DNA from 3 places in the Planococcus alkaliphilus genome. Region 2 is predicted to be linked to each of the others. Evidence: riboswitches for the same ligand, from Rfam matches in the RefSeq annotation. Region 2 holds a riboswitch; each other region holds the start of a gene.
The links. A riboswitch is a leader RNA that binds a small molecule or an ion and turns the genes downstream of it on or off. The one in region 2 is predicted to bind cobalamin.
Positions count from the first base shown of each region.

Region 1 (6,639 bases), 280 kb from region 2:
AAGCGGCGTTCTTTGCCGCACAGCTGGTTTGGCTTATGACCCGAGGGGCTGGCCGTTGGAGTCTGGACAATAAGAAAAGCGTAGCCGCCTCGACAGCCGCGACAAGCGCTGGAAGTCAGAGCGGGAATGGCGTTCTTCAGCCATTGCTGATATGACTGAAGCGACCTCGAGCGGCTAGGCGGCGAAGCTGGACAATAAGAAAAGCGGAAACGGCCGTGTAGCCGTGACAAGCTTAAGGCGGATTGCCGAAGCGGCGCTTTTTGCCGCACAGGCGAGACGACTTAAGACCTCGAGGGGCTGGCCGTTGGAGCTAGACAATAAGAAAAGCGGAAACGGCCGTGTAGCCGTGACAAGCTTAAGACGGATTGCCGAAGCGGCGCTTTTTGCCGCACAGGCGAGACGACTTAAGACCTCGAGGGGCTGGCCGTTGGAGCTAGACAATAAGAAAAGTGGAAACGGCCTGGAAATCTCCAGGCCGTTTTTTATTTCGGCAACTTTTCGGACGGCGGAATGCAGATTCTTGGTGAATGATCATAAAATGGCGAAAGTCGCTCATAAAAACACAAAACTCGCTCGTAAGACCTGCAAAATAGAATCTTTCAAAAAGAAACGGTAAGATGAGAGAGAAAATATTGAAAGAGGTGCTGACGATGGAATTATATAAGTGGACTGGACCGCGCGACCAGGGGGTATCGATCCTTGCGTCCTCGCCGAATTCGCGATTGATTTATTTGGTGGACGGCGAAGAGGCAACGGTATTGTTTGAAGCGGAAGATGGCACATCGGCGCAAGGGTTTGAAGCATTTCAGATCTTGAACGCAGTCGGTGATATCAATGACGGCTTTTATGCGGTCTTCAACAACATTCCGGTAACTGAGGAAGGACGCGAGCTGTTTGAAGCGCGCTTTCAAAATCGCGCCGGCAAAGTGGAAGAAGAGCCGGGGTTTGCGGCGATCCGGGTACTTCGACCGCTAAATTCGGATACGTATATCATTTTGACTTTGTGGAAAGATGAAGAATCGTTTACAAACTGGCAGCAGTCCCAAGCCTATAGCCATGCCCACGCGAAACGCGGCACAGCAGAAGGCATTGATAAGCGCCCGAATGTTTTTCCGCGCCCTTCTTTCGTTAAAACGTATACGCGATAAATGGCTCCAAGTGGCGCGCAGCATGGCTGTGCGCCATTTTTTTATGCGGTGCCGCGAGCTATCCCAAACTTAATTGAAAAACCAGTGCAAAACAGGCTATAATATAAAGGTTATCAATCGACAGGAAGGCGGAAGCATTTTGAAGAAATTCGTGAAAATCAAACTGATAACTAAAATCCGCCAACCGGATGTTGAAGAGCAAGTGTTGGAAATGCGGTCGGAAGGCACAATGACGGTTAAAAATAACCGGCTTTATTTGCAATATGAAGAGCAGCTTGAAGAGCTCAGCATCCGAACCACAGTGAAGATCAGCGATGATGAAGCAGTAATCATGAGAAGCGGAGGCTTGCAGATGCGCCTGCCGTTTTTATTACATAAAGAGCAAACGGGGAATTTAACGAACGAACAGGGGTCTTTTATGCTGACGACGAAAGCGCACGAATTGTCAGCAAGCGATACGCGTTTCAAAGTTCGATACGATCTGGCAATGGGCTCGTCCCATGTCGGGGAATACGAAATGGAAATACAATTTACGGAGGGTAAATCATGAATGCAGTAGAAAAAGTTCAACAGGCCATCAAATTGGCCATCAGTGAAGCGGTTCAAAAAGCCGAATTAACAACCGAACCAATGGAAATCCATTTAGAATCTCCAAAAGACAAAGCGAATGGTGATTATGCAACGAATATCGCCATGCAATTGACGCGCATCGCTAAAAAAGCACCGCGTGCGATTGCGGAAGCGATTGTGGAAAACCTGGATAAAGAATCAGCGAATATTGAAAAAGTGGAAATTGCAGGACCCGGCTTTATCAATATCACGATTAAGAAAGACTATTTACTGGATGTCGTCAAAACCGTATTGGAGCAGAAGGAAGATTACGGCCGCACCAATTCCGGCGCAGGCGAACGCATTCAAGTCGAGTTCGTTTCAGCAAACCCGACTGGCGACTTGCATCTTGGCCATGCCCGCGGTTCATCTGTCGGCGATTCGCTTTGCAATGTACTGGACCTTGCAGGCTATGACGTTTCACGTGAATATTACATCAACGATGCCGGAAACCAAATCAACAATTTGGCGCTTTCGATCGAAGCCCGTTATTTTGAGGCATTAGGAAAAGGCGACAGCATGCCGGAAGACGGCTATCGCGGACAAGACATCAAAGATATCGCGGAAGATCTTGTAAAAGAACACGGCGATAAATTTGTTGCGATGACGCACGAAGAGCGTTTTGAAGCTTTCCGCAAACACGGCTTGAAAGTGGAATTGGCGAAGCTTCAGAAAGACCTTGCGGATTTCCGCGTGGAATTCGATGTGTGGTATCCGGAATCATCCCTTTATGAAAATGGCAAAATCGATAAAGCATTAGCAAAACTTCGCGAAAATGGCCATGTCTATGAAGAAGACGGTGCTACATGGTTCCGTTCAACGGCATTCGGAGACGATAAAGACCGCGTATTGATCAAGAACGACGGATCTTACACGTATTTGACTCCAGATATCGCTTACCATGAAGATAAATTGCAGCGTGGATTTGATAAATTGATCAATATTTGGGGCGCTGACCACCATGGCTATATTCCGCGTATGAAAGCGGCAATCGAAGCGCTTGGCTACGACCGCGACACGTTGGAAGTGAACATCGTGCAGATGGTCCAGCTTTACAAAGACGGCGAGAAGATGAAGATGAGCAAACGTACCGGCAAAGCGGTAACTATGCGTGAATTGGTTGAGCTGGTCGGCTTAGACGCAGTCCGTTACTTCTTCGCGATGCGCTCAGGCGATTCGCATATGGACTTCGATTTGGATTTGGCCGTTTCCCAGTCCAACGAAAATCCGGTTTACTATTCGCAATATGCACATGCCCGCATCTGTTCGATTGTGCGCCAGGCAGAAGAGCAAGGTTTCACAGCTTCAACTGACCATCTGGAATTATTGTCATCAGAAAAAGAAGTGGATGTCTTGAAGAAAATCGGCGATTTCCCGAAAGTGGTTGCCGATGCCGCAAAGCTGCGTGCACCGCACCGCATCACGACGTACATCCAAGATCTTGCTTCGAACTTCCACAGCTTCTATAATGCCAATAAAGTATTGGATGTGACGAATGAAGATTTGACGCGTGCACGTCTGGCATTAATTACAGCAGTTAGAACGACGATTGCGAATGCGTTAAAAGTGATCGGCGTTTCTGCACCGGATAAAATGTAAACTTTCTGTTTTTAAACTGAATATGTATAATGAAAATGAATCAATTGAATAGTTGAAATCATAAAGGTGCCTATGTGTAACAGCATAAGTTAAAAGGGAAGCCGGTTCGAATCCGGCGCGGTCCCGCCACTGTAAGTGTGAGCAATCTGTTGATGCCACTGGAGCAAGACTCCGGGAAGGAACAGAAAGCGCCGAGCACGAGCCAGGAGACCTGCCTTTATGAAACGCCCCATAAGCCTGCGAGGACCGGCTGGATGCATAGTTTTATTATGCCGTCCTTTCATCCCTCCGCAGTTTTATGCGGAGGGATTTTTTATTTCGAACGCAATAATACCAACAAGAGAAAAGGGGATACAGCAATGAAGAAGTTTTGGAAGTTTGGAATGAGTGCGGGTATGGCGGCTTTGCTGCTGGCAGGCTGCGGGGAAGAGGCGGCACCGGCAGAAGAACAGGACATAGAAACACCGGCAGAACCGCCCAAAGAGGTGGTAGAAGTTGAATTCCCGGTGACTTTGACGGATGCTGTCGGCGAAGAAGTGGTGATTGAAGAAGAGCCGGATGCGATTGTCTCGATGGTGCCTTCTAATACGGAAATCGCTTATGAACTGGGATTGAGTGAAAAAATGGTCGGGGTTTCCGATTTTGATAATTATCCGGAAGAAGCGGCAAGCGTTGAGAAAATTGGCGGACAGGAATTCAATGTGGAAAAAATCATCAGCCTGCAGCCCGATATCGTATTAGCGCATGAATCGAATTTAGGAATCGGAGACGCGGGGTTGCAGCAGCTTCGAGATGCTGGCCTAGATGTATTTGTAGTTGAAGAAGCGGCCACTTTCGATGAAGTTTTTGAAACGATGACCATCATCGGCCAAGCGACCGGCACCATGGAAGAAGCGGATGCGCAAATTTCAGAGATGGAAGCGCAATTGGACGAAATCGAAGAAATGTCTGCAGAAGTAAAAGAACCGAAAAAAGTATTTGTCGAAGTGGGAAGTACGCCGGAAATCTATACGACCGGAACGGACACGTTCATAGACGAAATGCTGTCAACGATCAATGCTGAAAACATCGCCGGCGATCAGGAAGGATGGGTCAGCATGGATCCGGAAGCGATCGTCAGCAGCAATCCGGACGTAATTGTTACTACTGAAGGAGCATACGTACCAAATGCGGTCGAGCTCATCATGGGACGCAATGGTTTTGCTGAAATCACGGCAGTACAAGACGAGGCGGTTTATAACCTCGACTCGGACAAATTGACACGCCAAGGCCCACGAGTGATAGAAGGATTGCTGGAGCTTGCACGAGCAGTATATCCAGAGGTATACGGTGAATAAAAACCTGATCGCCTACACGATATCCCTCATTTTATTGGCGGGAGCTGTAGTGTTGGGTGTAACGGTCGGCACGGTAACGATTTCGCCGCGGGTGCTATGGAATCCATCTTCGGATGAAACAGCAGCTAATATCCTTTGGAATATTCGGATGCCGCGTGTGGTTTTGGCAGGCCTTGTCGGAGCGGCGCTGGCCATTGCGGGGGCAGCTTTTCAAGGGCTGTTGAAAAATCCATTGGCCGATCCTTACACGTTAGGAGTGTCTTCCGGCGCCTCAGTAGGTGCCGTAACGACGCTCTTTTTCGGCATTACCATTCCTTTTTTAGGAATTTTCACCTTACCGGTCATCAGTATGGCGGGCGCGCTGGCCACGATGTTGGCTGTCATGGCATTTGCCAAATTAGTGGACCGTTCGATGAAGATGGAAACGGTGATTTTGACTGGAATCATTTTCAGCTCTTTTCTCGGCTCGGTCATTTCTCTGATGATTGCTTTGACGGGGGAAGAGCTGCGCCAGATTATCGGCTGGCTTCTTGGTTCAGTTTCCATGCGCGGTTGGCCTTATGTGCAGATGGCGCTGCCGTTTCTCTTAATCGGATCGTTTCTGTTATGGCTGAACCGCAGAGAGTTGAACGCCATGCTATTTGGGGAAGAACGGGCACAGCATCTCGGCGTCAATATCAAAAGGAGCAAAATGATGATTTTGGTCAGCGGTTCGGTTCTGACTGGTGCAGCCGTTGCCGTTTCCGGAACGATTGGATTTGTCGGGCTCGTGGTTCCGCATATGGTTCGCTTGCTGTGGGGATCGGACCATCGCCATGTGCTGCCGCTGTCCTTTATCAACGGAGCCGCATTGCTGATCGTCTGTGACTTAGTTTCACGTACGATCATTTCGCCGACGGAACTTCCGATTGGCGTGATCACAGCCTTTATCGGTGCACCGGTCTTTGCTTTTATCTTTTTCCGCCAACGCAAAGGAGTGGCATAATATGTTGAAAATAAACAACTTAAGCGGCGGATATGGGGATCGGAATATTGTCCAGAACGTCTCTTTTTCCGTAGCGAAAGGAACCATGCTCGGCATTTTAGGTCCGAACGGCAGCGGCAAATCGACCTTAATGAAGTTGATCAGCGGGGTATTGCCGGCAACTGCCGGGACAGTCGAAATCGGCGGCAAAGAAATTGGCGCATTCCAAGCAAAAGAATTAGCGAGAGAGATGGCTGTTTTGCCGCAGCTTCACGCCCATGCTTTTGCCCATACGGTCCGTGAAACGATTTCGCTTGGCCGCTACCCGCATCAAAGCGGCTGGTTTTCTTCCTGGTCAGCGGAAGATGAAAGCGAAGTGCAAGAAGCGATGCGCCTGATGAATATCGGCCAGTATGAAAAGACGCAAATTGACCAGCTGTCAGGCGGAGAACAACAGCGTGTTTTTGTGGCGCAAGCTCTAGCCCAAAATGCCCGCGTTCTATTATTAGACGAACCAACCAATCATTTGGACATTAACCACCAAAAGGAATTATTAGACACGATTAAAAAACAGGCAATCGAAAAAAATCTGACAATCGTTTCGATTTTCCATGACATCAATATTGCCTCCATGTATTGCGACCAGCTCTTGCTATTGGATCAAGGGCAGATTGTCCGCATGGGCGAACCGCACGAAGTTGTGCGGGAACAAGATATCGAAGCGGTTTACCATACACGCGTCAGCAATCATCCCCATCCAGAGCTTCCAAAGCCGCAGATTACTTTACTGCCTGGGGTGGAACGCAAAACAGCCGCTGTTAAAATAGCAGCAGCCGATTTTCTGGTTTCTCCTGAAATGGTCGTCTACCAAAGTGAAATGCCTTTGAAAACCGTTTCTTCCGCGGTGATTAATGCGGGAGCGGGCTGGTTCCGTACCTTTATCAACCGCCACGTGGATATGGATTATAATATCGACGACAGT
Region 1 covers NZ_CM168060.1:2,941,138-2,947,776, reverse strand. Annotated here, with positions in the region: gene AC2EXB_RS15370 (hypothetical protein) at 305-616, shown strand; gene AC2EXB_RS15365 (antibiotic biosynthesis monooxygenase family protein) at 651-1,148, shown strand; gene AC2EXB_RS15360 (YwiB family protein) at 1,288-1,698, shown strand; gene argS (arginine--tRNA ligase) at 1,695-3,356, shown strand; cobalamin riboswitch at 3,404-3,589, shown strand; gene AC2EXB_RS15350 (ABC transporter substrate-binding protein) at 3,716-4,693, shown strand; gene AC2EXB_RS15345 (FecCD family ABC transporter permease) at 4,701-5,678, shown strand; gene AC2EXB_RS15340 (adenosylcobinamide amidohydrolase) at 5,680-6,639, shown strand, end outside.
Region 1: linked by a shared signal. The riboswitch ahead of AC2EXB_RS15350 (ABC transporter substrate-binding protein) and the one ahead of AC2EXB_RS14140 (hypothetical protein) in region 2 are both predicted to bind cobalamin.

Region 2 (6,639 bases):
ATGCTTCCGGAAGTGCGCCAGTCCTCTGAAGTTTACGCAAACACAGTCGACTATCATTTCTTCGGACATGAAGTGCCGATTGCCGGAATTGCAGGCGACCAACAAGCCGCTTTATTCGGCCAAGCTTGCTTTGAAAAAGGCATGGCGAAAAACACATACGGCACAGGCTGTTTCATGTTGATGAATACAGGTGAAAAAGGTGTGGTTTCAGATCACGGCTTATTGACAACACTTGCTTGGGGAGTAGACGGCAAAGTGGAATATGCGCTTGAAGGAAGTATTTTCGTTGCCGGATCTGCTATCCAATGGCTTCGCGACGGTTTGAAGATCTTGGATAACGCACCTGAAAGTGAAGCGTATGCGGCTTCAGTCGAATCAACAGACGGCGTTTACATGGTACCTGCATTTGTAGGCCTTGGAACACCTTACTGGGATACAGATGCACGCGGTGCCATCTTCGGTTTGACTCGCGGAACAACGAAAGCCCACTTCATCCGTGCGACGCTAGAATCATTGGCATATCAAACAAAAGACGTGGTAGATGTCATGATCAAAGACGCGGGAATCGAACTTAAAACATTGCGCGTTGACGGCGGAGCCGTTGCAAATGATTTGCTGATGCAATTCCAAAGTGATATACTTGATGTACCGGTAGAACGTCCGGTCATTCAAGAAACAACTTCACTTGGTGCTGCTTACTTAGCAGGACTTGCGGTAGGCTTCTGGAAAGACAAAGAAGAGATCGCGAAACAGTGGAAAGTGGAAGAAACGTTTACGAGCTTGATGCCAGCTGAGCAAAGTGAAGAACTTTACGAAGGTTGGAAAAATGCAGTAGCTGCAACTCGTACATTTAAAAAACCTGAAGCAAAATCAATTGTTAATTCTTAAGTAAAAGTTAATATTTGGCCGGAGATATCGAGAGACCAAGCCAGTTCAGCTGAAGAAATTCTGCGACTGTAGCTTGGTCTCTTTTGTTTCCTTTCCAAAAATTGTAAAAAACTAAAGGAGCGGTATATGATGAAATTTTCCAGCTTAAACCGAACAGACACGTACAATAAAATGAAAAATACACCTCTTGATTTAATCGTGATCGGCGGTGGGATTACAGGTGCAGGAACAACGCTAGATGCAACAATGAGAGGCATGAAAGTGGCGGTCGTGGAAATGCAGGATTTTGCTGCAGGCACAAGCAGCCGTTCTACCAAACTCGTTCACGGTGGGCTACGCTATTTGAAGCAATTTGAAGTGAAAATGGTGGCAGAAGTAGGGAAAGAACGTGAAATCGTTTATGAAAATGGACCGCATGTAACGACTCCTGAATGGATGCTATTGCCGTTTTATAAAGGTGGAACTTTTGGGCCGCTTAGTACAAATGTTGGCTTGCGCGTCTATGACTTTTTAGCAGGCGTCAAGAAAGATGAACGCCGTAAAATGCTGTCAAAAGAAGAGACTTTGCGCCGTGAACCTTTATTGAAAAAGAAAGACATTAAAGGCGGCGGCTACTACGTAGAATACAAAACAGACGATGCTCGCCTAACGATGGAAGTCATGAAAAAAGCGGTTGAAAAAGGCGCTTTGGCTATGAACTATGCAAAAGTCTCAAGCTTCATCTACCATAACGGCAAAGTGGTCGGCATCCGTGTAGAAGACCAGGTCGATGGTAAAATCCACGAAATCTATGCGAAGAAAATCGTCAATGCAGCAGGCCCATGGGTGGATACATTGCGCGACAAAGACCATTCTAAACAAGGTAAGACATTGCAATTAACAAAAGGAATTCACTTAGTATTCGATGGCCGCCGCTTCCCGTTGAAACAAGCAATCTATTTCGATATGCCGGATGGCCGGATGGCATTCGCGATTCCGCGTGAAGGGAAAGTGTATGTCGGTACAACAGATACAGTTTACAAACAGGACATTGCTCATCCGACGATGACTACAGAAGACCGCGATTATGTCTTGAAAGCGATCGACTTCATGTTCCCGGAAGTGGGAATCCGTACGGAAGATATCGAATCAAGCTGGGCTGGATTGCGTCCGTTGATTCACGAAGAAGGCAAAGACCCTTCAGAGATTTCACGTAAAGATGAGATCTTTGTTTCAAATTCAGGATTGCTGTCGATTGCCGGCGGTAAACTGACCGGCTACCGTAAAATGGGCGAAAGCATCGTCGATATGGTAGCTGAGCAATTGGAAAAAGAGCATGGCTTGAAATTCAAAAAAGTATCCACAAAACATTTGCCGATTTCAGGCGGCGAAGTTGGAGGGTCAAAAGGGTTCGTGAAGTTCTCTGAAGATCGGGTGCGTTTAGGGGTGAGCCGCGGTCTTTCTCCGGAAGCTGCACGCAAATTGGTTCAACGCTACGGATCAAATGTTGACCAAGTCTTCAATTTCTTATTTACCGGAAACGAAGAAGCGGCTAAAGAGGGAATCGACCCAATCGCTTTCGCTATGCTGCGCTACGCTTTGGAATACGAAGCAGCCTACAAACCGATTGATTTCTTCATCCGCCGTACAGGTGCATTGTTCTTCGATATCAACTGGGTACACGCCAATAAAGCGGCTGTAAATGCTTATATGGGCAAAGTGCTTGGCTGGACTGAGGAACAGGCAACAGCTTACAATAACGAGCTGGAAGGGCTTCTATATGAAGCTGTACATCCGGTTGAAGTTGGCGGAAGCCGTTCAAGTGCTTCTTTTAAAGCCGCAGTAAACTAATAAATTCATAGATAAACCGCTCTGATCGATTAAGATCAGAGCGGTTTTTTTGCGGGTGTACTTGGTTCTTACATGAATGGGATCGACTTCTCCTGATTTTCTAGCGATTTGCTGGCATCCTTAAAAATGATATAGTGGATAAAAGCGCAAGTATTCTGAAAAGAGACAGGAGCAAGACAATGACATCCAATGAACGGTTGAAGCGAAGTTTTCTCGAGAGTGAGCATCAGTTGGCTGGCCACGGCAAGCGTGATGTGAAGGTGCTGAAAGAGGCATTTGAGGGTATTGATGGAAATGTAGAAAGCGATATTTACGGCCAAGGAACGGTTATTGAAGAGTTTCAGGAGAAGATGGCGGAGCTGCTAGGAAAAGAAAGTGCAGTATTTTTCCCGAGCGGGACAATGGCGCAGCAAATTGCCTTGCGTATCTGGTGCGACGCGGCAGGCATTCGGAAAGTAGCTTATCATCCATTGAGCCATCTGGAGATCCACGAAGAAAAAGGGCTTCAAGAATTGCATGGAATCGAGTCTGTGCTGCTCGCTGATAAGGATCGCGTCATTGAGCTAGAAGATGTCCTCCAAATGGACGAGAAAGTGGCCTGTATGCTGTTGGAGTTGCCGCAGCGTGAAATTGGCGGGCAATTGCCAAGCTACAAAACTTTGGAAGAGATTTCGGATTATTGCCGCAAGAACGAGATCAAACTGCATCTGGACGGGGCGCGGCTTCTGGAAGTGCTGCCTTATTACGGTAAAACCGCAAGTGAAGTCTGCAGCCTTTTTGACAGTGTCTATATCTCGCTCTATAAAGGAATTGGCGGCATCGCAGGAGCGATACTGGCAGGAGATAAAGAGTTCATGGCTCAGTCAAAAGTTTGGAAACGGCGCCACGGCGGCGATTTGATTTCGCTGTATCCATATATCCTTTCCGCTGACTATTATTTTGACAAGCGATCTAAAAAGATGGCGATGTATCATGAACATGCAAAAGAACTGGCCGGCTTTTTCAATAGCTGTGAAGGGATTACCACTCTGCCCGTGGAGCCTGTATCGAATATGTTCCATGTCCATTTCAGCTATGCCAATGACACGATGGAGGAGCTGCTTGCTGAGCTTCACCAGGAAACGGGAATCGGGCTTACAAGCTACCTTAAAACATTGGAAAACGGCGGCAGCTCCTATGAAGTCAGCCTAGGTGATTTGTATGAAACTTTGCCGGCAGAGAAGGTAGAAGAGCTATTTGCCAAGCTTAATGAAAAAATGAAAACTCTTAAATAGAAAGAAGCCTGTAAAAGACAGTAAGCGTCTTTTACAGGCTTTTTTCTATTTATCCAACGTACCATTTCTTGTACACCGGTTCTAAGGTATATGCCAGCATATGCTCAACGATTTCCCTTTTTTCAGGCTGTTCGATTTCGACCCAATGAATCGTGATAGGTGCCTGGATCTCTTGGGAAAATCCGTGAGGGGCATGATTTGTCTTTTTCAGTTTTGCGAAATGGCGGCGTATGCGATTGTAGATTGGTGCTCCTTTTCCGATATAAAGGATATTTTGATTGGAGTCACAGAAAATATAGATGCCTTTAGCCATTCCCATATTCAATTTAATCTTGTTCAACAACATCGTGGTCTCATCATTTAAAAGAAAAGGAACATTTTCGATGGACTTCCAATTTTCATTATCGAATGCATAGTTTTCTTTTCTCAGAAGCTCATGAATCTTTTCTTTCATCTAATAATCCCCCTTATTTGTCGGTCGTAAAATTCATTTCTATTTCATATTTTCGACTTATCTGATTATTAGTTTAACCAATAAACGATTAATAAGCGAGAGCAGAAGTAAAAGTCATATTATTCAAATATATGGAAGCGCTTTCTAATCGGAAAATTAGGCTTTTCTAAGGAATAAAATATGCTACACTTGAAACAAGTGAATAATCATGCAGAAAAAAGGTGCTGATTCGTCAGTATAACAGGGAATCCGGTGCGAATCCGGAGCTGTTTCCGCAACTGTAAGTGCGTATGAAATAAGAAAATGCCACTGTCTTAGATGAGTGATCATCCGACGGGAAGGTTCTTAGAGTAAAACGATGCACAAGCCAGGAGACCTACCTTTTTTTGAACGTATTTTTACTCTTCGGAAGATAAGGGAATCATACGGCAACTTTTACAATTTGGGCTTTATAGACGAGCCGTTTAATTGGAATGGTGCCGCCCTTTTTATGAGGGCGGCTTTTTGCTGTTTATCTGAAGTGCGATGCGGAAGATTACCACTGAGTAAAGCAGGAGAAGAGGTGATATGAATGAAAAAAGAAATGCGCTATATTTGCTATCCATTCATGCGGGAGTCCGCATCTACAGTGGATTTTGAAATTCGCACCGATTCACTGACGACGCGCATTGGTGAAGCCATTTCGTTGACTGGAGACATTCCGGAAGTAGAGCGGGATCTTCGTTATTTACAGCCGATGGCCTATCATTTGAATGGTTCGGTGCGTGGCAAAATAGCAATTGACCAAGAAGACCTTGAAAAACTGAGCAGTTTATACGATTTTTACGTGGCAGAGGTGGAAGACAGTATCGGAAATTTTGTCTTGCCGCAAGGGAGTCAGGCTGCCTGTAGCTTGCATGTGTGCCGAAGCGAAGCGAAAAAATCAGTTAGGGCATTGCATAAAGTGAGTTTGGAGCGGGAAGTTCCCGAGATTTTATTTGATTATGCGCAATTGCTCGCTAACGTCTTATTTGTCATGGCAGTTTATACCAATCGCAAACACGGGGTGGAAGAGATTCCGTTCATCAGCAAATCCTATCCAACGAGACCGAAAAAGAAAGATGAGGAAAAGATAAAATGAAAAAATCCTATTTATTGAGTGGAACGCTTGCACTCGCTGTATTTCTCGGAGCCTGCCAAAGTGAGGAAAGTGCGGAAACAACTAATACTGCAGACAATGCAAACCCGGAAACGGAAGTGGCTGAGTCTTACGCAGTGACAGATGATTTAGGCAATGAAGTGAAGTTGGAAGAAATTCCGGAAACCGTCGTTTCGCTTATTCCGAGCAATACGGAAATCCTTTATGCATTAGAAGAAGGAGACAAATTAATCGGTGCCACAGATTTTGATAACTACCCGGAGGAAGCTTTGGAAGTTGAGCGGGTTTCTGATTCTGTGAAATTCAATGCAGAACGCATCATCCAATTGGATCCGGATATTGTCCTCGCTTATTCGACTGGCGGACCGACCGGGCTTGAGGTTTTAGAAGAAGCGGATATTCCGGTATTCGTCATCGAATCCGCCGCTTCGTTTGAAGATGTATATGGCGACATCGAACAAATCGCGCAAGTAATGGGAGTGGAAGAAAAAGGCGAAGAACTGATTGCTTCCATTCAAGGAGAAATTAAAGACGTCCAAGACAAGCTCGCTGAAGTTGAGCAAAAGAAAAAAGCTTACATCGAAATCAGCCCGTTGCCTGAAATCTATACAACTGGCGATAAGACCTTCCAACAGGAAATTTTGAATCACGCTCAAGTGGAAAATGTTTTTGCAGATTTGGAAGGCTGGCCGCAACTTTCTGAAGAAGAAGTGGTGAACCGGAACCCAGAACTGATTTTTACAACGGTATCCTATGTGGAGAACGCTGTAGATGAAATCAAAGCCCGCGATAGCTGGTCGGAAATTGCGGCTGTCCAAAATGAGCAAGTCTTCTTGTTGGATTCAGATATCACCTCACGTCCGGGGCCAAGAATCGGAGAAGCCGTGAAACTTGTAGCCGAAACCGCTTATCCAGATTTATTGAAATAAGTTCATTAAAACCACTGTCCGAAAAAAGGGCGGTGGTTTTTAAATTGATTAAATTTTCAGATAACTGGTATAATTTATAGCAAGCCATTGCTTAATTAGGAGAGGGAAGAGGGGGAAGCATGATTA
Region 2 covers NZ_CM168060.1:2,661,480-2,668,118, reverse strand. Annotated here, with positions in the region: gene glpK (glycerol kinase GlpK) at 1-888, shown strand, start outside; gene AC2EXB_RS14155 (glycerol-3-phosphate dehydrogenase/oxidase) at 1,018-2,718, shown strand; gene AC2EXB_RS14150 (threonine aldolase family protein) at 2,898-3,992, shown strand; gene AC2EXB_RS14145 (GIY-YIG nuclease family protein) at 4,042-4,446, opposite strand; cobalamin riboswitch at 4,648-4,844, shown strand; gene AC2EXB_RS14140 (hypothetical protein) at 5,018-5,566, shown strand; gene AC2EXB_RS14135 (ABC transporter substrate-binding protein) at 5,563-6,513, shown strand; gene AC2EXB_RS14130 (glycosyltransferase family 2 protein) at 6,633-6,639, shown strand, end outside.

Region 3 (6,639 bases), 820 kb from region 2:
CTTTTGGCTTGATTAAAGCGTTCATTTTGTTCGCTCACTGCCACCAATGAGCTGAGGATATAAGAATAGGATTCCGTATGGACTGCTTCCTGTTGGGCAATAACAGCGAATATCGCTTTGAAGCTCGAGTCGGTCACGTAGTCCATCACCTGGCTCATCGTCGGCGTCTGCAGGCTGTCGAGTGATGCTAATTGGGTATTCAACCGCAAGAATACATCCTGTTCGGTTGCAGTTAAGCTGTCCCATTGTTTGATGTCATCCTGCATATTGATTTCCTGGGCTTTCCAGAAATTCGATAGCAGTGTCTGGTAAAGATCATACATTTGTGGGTAGGCAATGTCGTTCCAGTTCAATAAACCGGAAGATTGCCCGTTCAAAATGCCTGTCGACTTGTTTGGATGTTCCGGATTGAGCAGCTTAATTTTGGATAAAGGTGCATGTATGGACATATTTGTTCCTCCTTAGCTTTGGCAAGCTTCGCATTCTTCAATTTCCGCCTGCGAGGTGCTGCGCACATAATAAGTCGTTTTTAACCCCTGTGCCCAAGCTTCGACATGCATTTCCAGCAAATCTTTTGCTTTGATCGTATGCGGAACATACAAATTGAAACTGATGCCTTGGTCGATATGGCGCTGGCGTGCCGCGTTCTGGCGGATGCTCCATTTCTGGTCCAGGACATGGCGGGCTCGGCGGTAGTAATCGTACGTATTGTGGTTCAAGTCAGGTGCTGTCACTTTGAATTTGAAGTTTTTCTTTTCCTCTGCATACTCGACTGCGTACAATGGATCGATGCCGTCCGTTGAACCGCCGATTTTTGCTGTTGACGAGTTCGGCGCGACTGCCATCATCCAGCCGTTGCGAACGCCGTTCTCAGTGATTTCTTTTTGCAGACCGGTCCAGCGGCCGCTTGTGTATTGTTTGCGTTTAAAATACTCCCCTGTCTGCCATTCCGAGCCGCTGAACTCGCGGTAAGCACCTTTTTCCTTGGCAAGTTCCATGGAAGAGCGGATCGTATGGTAGGCAATTTCTTCATATAACTTATCAGCGAACGTTACGGCTTCTTCTGATTCCCAGTGGATGCCTTCAAGTGCGAGCAAATGGTGCCATCCGAAAGTTCCTAATCCAACAGCACGGAATTTTTTATTCGTCGCATCCGCCTGCCCGACAGAAATCGTATTCAAGTCGATGACATTATCGAGCATGCGCATCTGAATCGGAATGAGACGCTCCAGCACTTCCGCTTTCACCGCACGCGGCAAATTGATCGACGACAAGTTGCAGACAACGAAGTCGCCCGGTTTCCGGATCATGACCAGGTTGCCGTCTTCGTCGGTGTACTCTTTCATGATAGTTGTCGCTGACATGTTCTGCGCAATTTCGGTACACAAATTACTGCAGTAAATCGACGTTCGCCCTTTTCCACGCATATGTTTGTTCGGATTTTGCCGGTTCACTTCGTCGCGGTAGAACATATAGGGTGTCCCGGTTTCCAGCTGCGATACCATGATGCGCGCCATGATATCCATCGCCCGGTAAGTTTTTCGCGGCAATAGCGGATTCGCTGCCGCTTCCTCGTATTTTTCAGTAAAATGCTTTACATCGTTTTCATCATAAAAATCCTCAAGTCCAAGTGCCGTCCCGTGTTCATCTTTCCAGCCCATAACGCTTTTAATTTGATGCGGGCAGAAGGTATGCCACTCGCCAATGCTCCGGCCGTTGTCATCTTTTTCATTCAACTTTTCCATAAATAAATCAGGTATCGAAACTCCCGTGAAAATATCGTGCGCTTTCCGACGCTCATCGCCGTTGTTCGTTTTCAAATCCAGGAAACCGTTCATAATATCTTTATGGAAGACGTCCAAGTAAATAGCGACCGCACCCTGGCGCTGTCCAAGCTGATCCACACTGACTGCTGTGTCGTTGACAAGGCGGATCCACGGAATGACTCCGGATGAGTTGCCTTTGAATTTTTTAATGTCCGATCCGAGCGCGCGGACTTTGCCGTAGTAAATGCCGATGCCGCCTCCGTCTTTGCTTAGGCGGGCAATATCCCAGTTATTTAAGTAAATGCCGTCGAGCGAATCGTCGACCGTGTCGATAAAGCAGGAAGACAGCTGCCCGAAGCTCTTGCCGGCATTGGATAAGGTCGGTGTTGCCACCGTCATATAAAGGTTGCTCATCGCCCAATAAGCTTCTTTTACCAGATCTAGCCGTTTTTCTCGTGGTTCATTTTGCATCAAAGTCATCGCGATGACCAAGAAGCGCTCCTGCGGCAATTCGTGGATATTTCCTTCATAATCCTTCGCCACATAGCGGTCTGCCAATAAAAACAGGCCGATATAATTGAACAGCAAGTCCCGCTCAGCATCGATTTCCTTGCCCAGCTCCTTGATTTCTTCCTCGGAATAACTTTCCATCAAGTCGCTCGAATAGATGCCGACTTCACTTAAATTCTTCACCAACTTATAAAAGTCGCCGTATTTATCTTGTGCCGGATAGTTCCGGTTCTTTGCAGCTTTTTCATACAATTCTTCTAAATACAGTTCAGCCGCTACAAATGTCCAATCCGGTTCTGCCATGGAAATCCGGTTGAGTGCATATATAAGCGATTGTTCGGCTTTTGCTTCATGTCCAAGTGTTTCCAGTTTCGCGAGAAGAGGTGCAACATCCAAGTTATAAATTTTTTCCGCCCGGTGGATGGCTTTTTCAACTGTGTCTTTTTCCGAATAAACGATGGGATTCATCTCAAACCAGCTCCTTTGCAAATTCATTGATTTTCATGCGCTGCTGCTTCCGATCTTGTGCGCTTTTGAATAATTGTTTTTCTTTTTCGCTCTCCGGCACCACTGCCGGCACCGGCGTCGGTTTGCCTTTATCATCCACAGCCACCATCGTCAAAATCGCAGTTGTTGTCAAGGTTTTTTCAGTTGTTTCAATGTTTTGGCATTCCGCTTTTACGTAGACCTCCATCGAAGTCCGGCCTGTGGAAATTACAACCCCTTCCAAAAGAAGGACATTTCCGACTGTAGCGGAAGATAAAAAGTTGACCGTATCGATCGAAGCGGTCACTACTGCTTTTCCGCTATGTTTCATGGCGGTAATTGCCGCAATTTCATCAATATAGGCCAGTACCGTTCCGCCGAATATCGTTCCCATATGATTTGTGTCGGGCGGCAGCACGAGTCTTGTTTGCACCGTCCGTGAAATGCTTGCCGAAATCTGTTTTTCCAATGCAGCTCAATCCTCCATTACTTGTTTTAAAGACAAAAAACCCGCCTTCTCTGAGAGAAGACGGGTATATAAACGCAAATAATCCAACGGAAAACAGCAGAAATCCACTGTTCCTTGCAGAGTACCTTCGTTATACCTCCCAGCTCCCGGAGAAGATCATAAACTTATAACGAGGCAGGTCTCCTGGCTTGTGCTTCCACCTACACTACGGCCTTCCCATCCATTGGACAGTGGTTTTCCATAGTTCGTCAGCACTTACAGTTGCGGGTACAGCTCCGATTTTCACGGATTCCCTATTAAGCCTTTTCAGGCACCATCATTATCGGCGACACTATATATAGTGTTCAAAAATAAATCTAAACACTAATTATTGTATTTATTTACTATAATCCAGCTATCTGGATTTTACAAGCCCTTACAGGTAAATCACAAAAATCAAGGCCGCAAGTACGATTCGATAAATCGCAAATGGCACCAATTTGATTTTATCAATCAATTTCAAGAAGAATTTAACAACAACTAAAGCTACCACAAAAGCACTGATGAATCCGACCACAAAGAATGGAAGAGCGTCCACCGTAATGTACTGCCAGTTTTTCAATAACGACAAGCCGCTTGCTCCAAGCATGATCGGCACTGCCATAATAAAGGTGAAATCCGCTGCTGATTTATGGCTCATTTTCAAAAGAACCCCGCCGGCAATAGTCGAGCCTGAACGGGAGAAACCTGGCCATAAACCAAGACATTGGAAAAGCCCCATGCCAAGCGCTTGTTTGTAAGTCATCTGGTCAACCGTATCGATATGCGGTTTCTTTTTAGTAAAGTAATCCGCGATTAGCATAAGCACTGCACCCAGCACTAAACCGATAATAACGGTCTCAACCGAAAAGAGGTATTCATCTATGTAATCTTCGAAGGCCAAACCGAGCACTCCGGCCGGGATTAACCCGACAATTACTTTCGTCAAACTCAAACGCTGCTTTTTCTCAGCTGTTTTGCTTCGATTTATGCCAAGCAAGTCTTTAAAACGATCTCTAAAGATGATCACTACCGCTAAAATCGATCCCAACTGAATGACAACTTTAAATGTATTCGCCACCGGCTCACTGAACAGCTCTTTTGAATTTAGCCAGATGTCATCAACGATGATCATATGCCCTGTTGAAGAAACTGGCGCAAACTCTGTTAAACCTTCCACAATTCCCAGTACAATCGCAACAAAAATTTCCCACAAACCCATTCTGTTCTTTCTCCTTAAAATCGTTCATATCGTCCGATTCGTTTTATTTTATCTAATTTCTCTTCCATGTCGTGAGCAGCTAAAAAAGAAGTCTTTTTCATTTAACTCGACACTGGCCTTTAAAGTCAAGCTGCTCTGAATCCTTAACTCACTTGTTTCGGTAATTTCCTATTGAAAGATGCAGAAACTCTATTTATCATACACCTTTTTCCTTTTCTTGTTGCATTTAATCCTTAAAATCCTTTCAAATGCATAAGCAGTCAGCTTCGATACATTTTTTCGAAATAATTAATTTCTGAATCCTTTTTCTTTTTGTTTCATGAACAAAAGACTTTCATTAATTAATAATGGTGGTATGATAATTAATTGTGATTTCAATATATCAATAGCCTTAGATTAGCAGTTTACTATCAAAAGTGGAGATGTACGATGAAACAAATTACAGGATATTCCTTTCACTATGGCTGGGTGATTATCGCGCTTGCTGCGCTGTCCCAGTTTTTTTCTGGTCCCGGACAAACTTATTCCAACTCGATTTTCATTGATTATTACATAGACGAATTTGGATGGAGCCGTTCAACGGTTTCCGGCATCTATTCAGCGGCCACTTTGGCTTCCGGATTTCTGCTGTTCTTTATCGGCCGTTTGATCGACCGCAATGGCTCCCGCAAAATGGCCGTCATTGTTTCCTTGGCACTTGCAGCTGCCTGTATGTTCAATAGTTTTGTCACCAGCCTTGTCATGCTCTTTATCGGTTTCTTTTTCATCCGCTTATTGGGCCAAGGATCGATGGCGCTGATTTCAAGCTCCTTGATCCCTCAATGGTTTGTGAAAAAAAGAGGCCGAGCCATCAGCATCGCAGCAATCGGCGGTTTGGTCAGTTCGGCCGCATTTCCGCTGCTGAACGTGTGGCTGATCGGTTCTTTTGGTTGGCGCGCTTCTTGGCTGATCCTCGGCGCTATCATCATTATCTGCTTTACCCCGCTGGCCTTTTTCCTGATTCAGAACAAACCGGAAGACATGGGCTTGCTGCCTGATAATGGAGACGCCAAAAAACAAGGAAAGATGCAGAAGACTGTGGAAGAAATCAGCTGGACGGTGAAAGAAGCCTCCAAAACAAAAGCGTTTTGGCTTTTGCTGTTTTGTGCAGCCATTCCGGGCATTGTTAATACCGGCCTTACTTTTCATTTAGTTTCGATTTTCCAAGAAAAAGAATTGTCTCTTGAAACAGCTGCCAGCGTTTTGAGTATCACTGCTTTGATCGGTTTGCCTGTGACTTTTTTGACGGGCATGCTGCTTGAAAAAGTGAAAGTGCAATATATGCTGGCCTTGCTGTTTTTCGGAGAAATCGTTTCTCTGCTGCTGCTTCAAAACGCCAGTACCTTAGCAATGGCCATTGTGTTCGGGCTTATCTGGGGAGTCAGCATGGGCGTTGAACGCATTGTCATGGCTGTCGTCTGGCCGAATTATTTCGGGCGCAAGCACATTGGCAGCATCAGCGGCATTTCAATGGCGATGATCGTGACCGGCTCAGCACTCGGCCCATTGCCGCTCGGCATCGCGTATGATCTGTTCGGCGGCTATAGGGAAATTCTTTGGGGAATCTTGCTGTTTCCGCTGCTTGGCATGTTCGCCGCTTTCCTTGCGAGCCCGCCTCGTAAACAAGGTGAACAAAGCGCGGAATCGTTCAAAGAAGAATTTCTTCAAAAACAGACAGAGCCTTTACTCCATGAGTAAGGGCTCTTAGTATATAGACATTAAAATCATTTATTTTGTTCTTCAGAGTTGGCCGAACTTCGTTTACAGAGAAAACGCTCAACCCCTGGATATTTTTCACCTAGGCTGTGAACCTCAAATCCCAACTTGCTGTAAAAACCGACAGCTTCGCTATCTGTCTCGGCAATCATGACCTTCGGATAATATGTCCGGAAAACCCACTCCACAAGCTCCTTTCCAGCTCCAGCTTTCCGATTTACCGGAGAAACAGCTAAATGGATAATTTCAAGCTGCCCGAGTCCTTTTTGCTCGACTCCAATACAGCCTATAAAATTCCCTTCTTTTTTCAAGCCGTACAATCTCCGGTTTGGATCGTGTTGATAGGCTGCATATTCCACTTCTATCCGCTCCTCTGATGTGGCATAGGCCAGAAGTTGACGGATGTCTGGATG
Region 3 covers NZ_CM168060.1:3,484,940-3,491,578, forward strand. Annotated here, with positions in the region: gene AC2EXB_RS18210 (ribonucleotide-diphosphate reductase subunit beta) at 1-449, opposite strand, end outside; gene AC2EXB_RS18215 (ribonucleoside-diphosphate reductase subunit alpha) at 462-2,744, opposite strand; gene AC2EXB_RS18220 (acyl-CoA thioesterase) at 2,746-3,231, opposite strand; cobalamin riboswitch at 3,388-3,565, opposite strand; gene AC2EXB_RS18225 (undecaprenyl-diphosphate phosphatase) at 3,647-4,471, opposite strand; gene AC2EXB_RS18230 (MFS transporter) at 4,901-6,208, shown strand; gene AC2EXB_RS18235 (GNAT family N-acetyltransferase) at 6,235-6,639, opposite strand, start outside.
Region 3: linked by a shared signal. The riboswitch ahead of AC2EXB_RS18220 (acyl-CoA thioesterase) and the one ahead of AC2EXB_RS14140 (hypothetical protein) in region 2 are both predicted to bind cobalamin.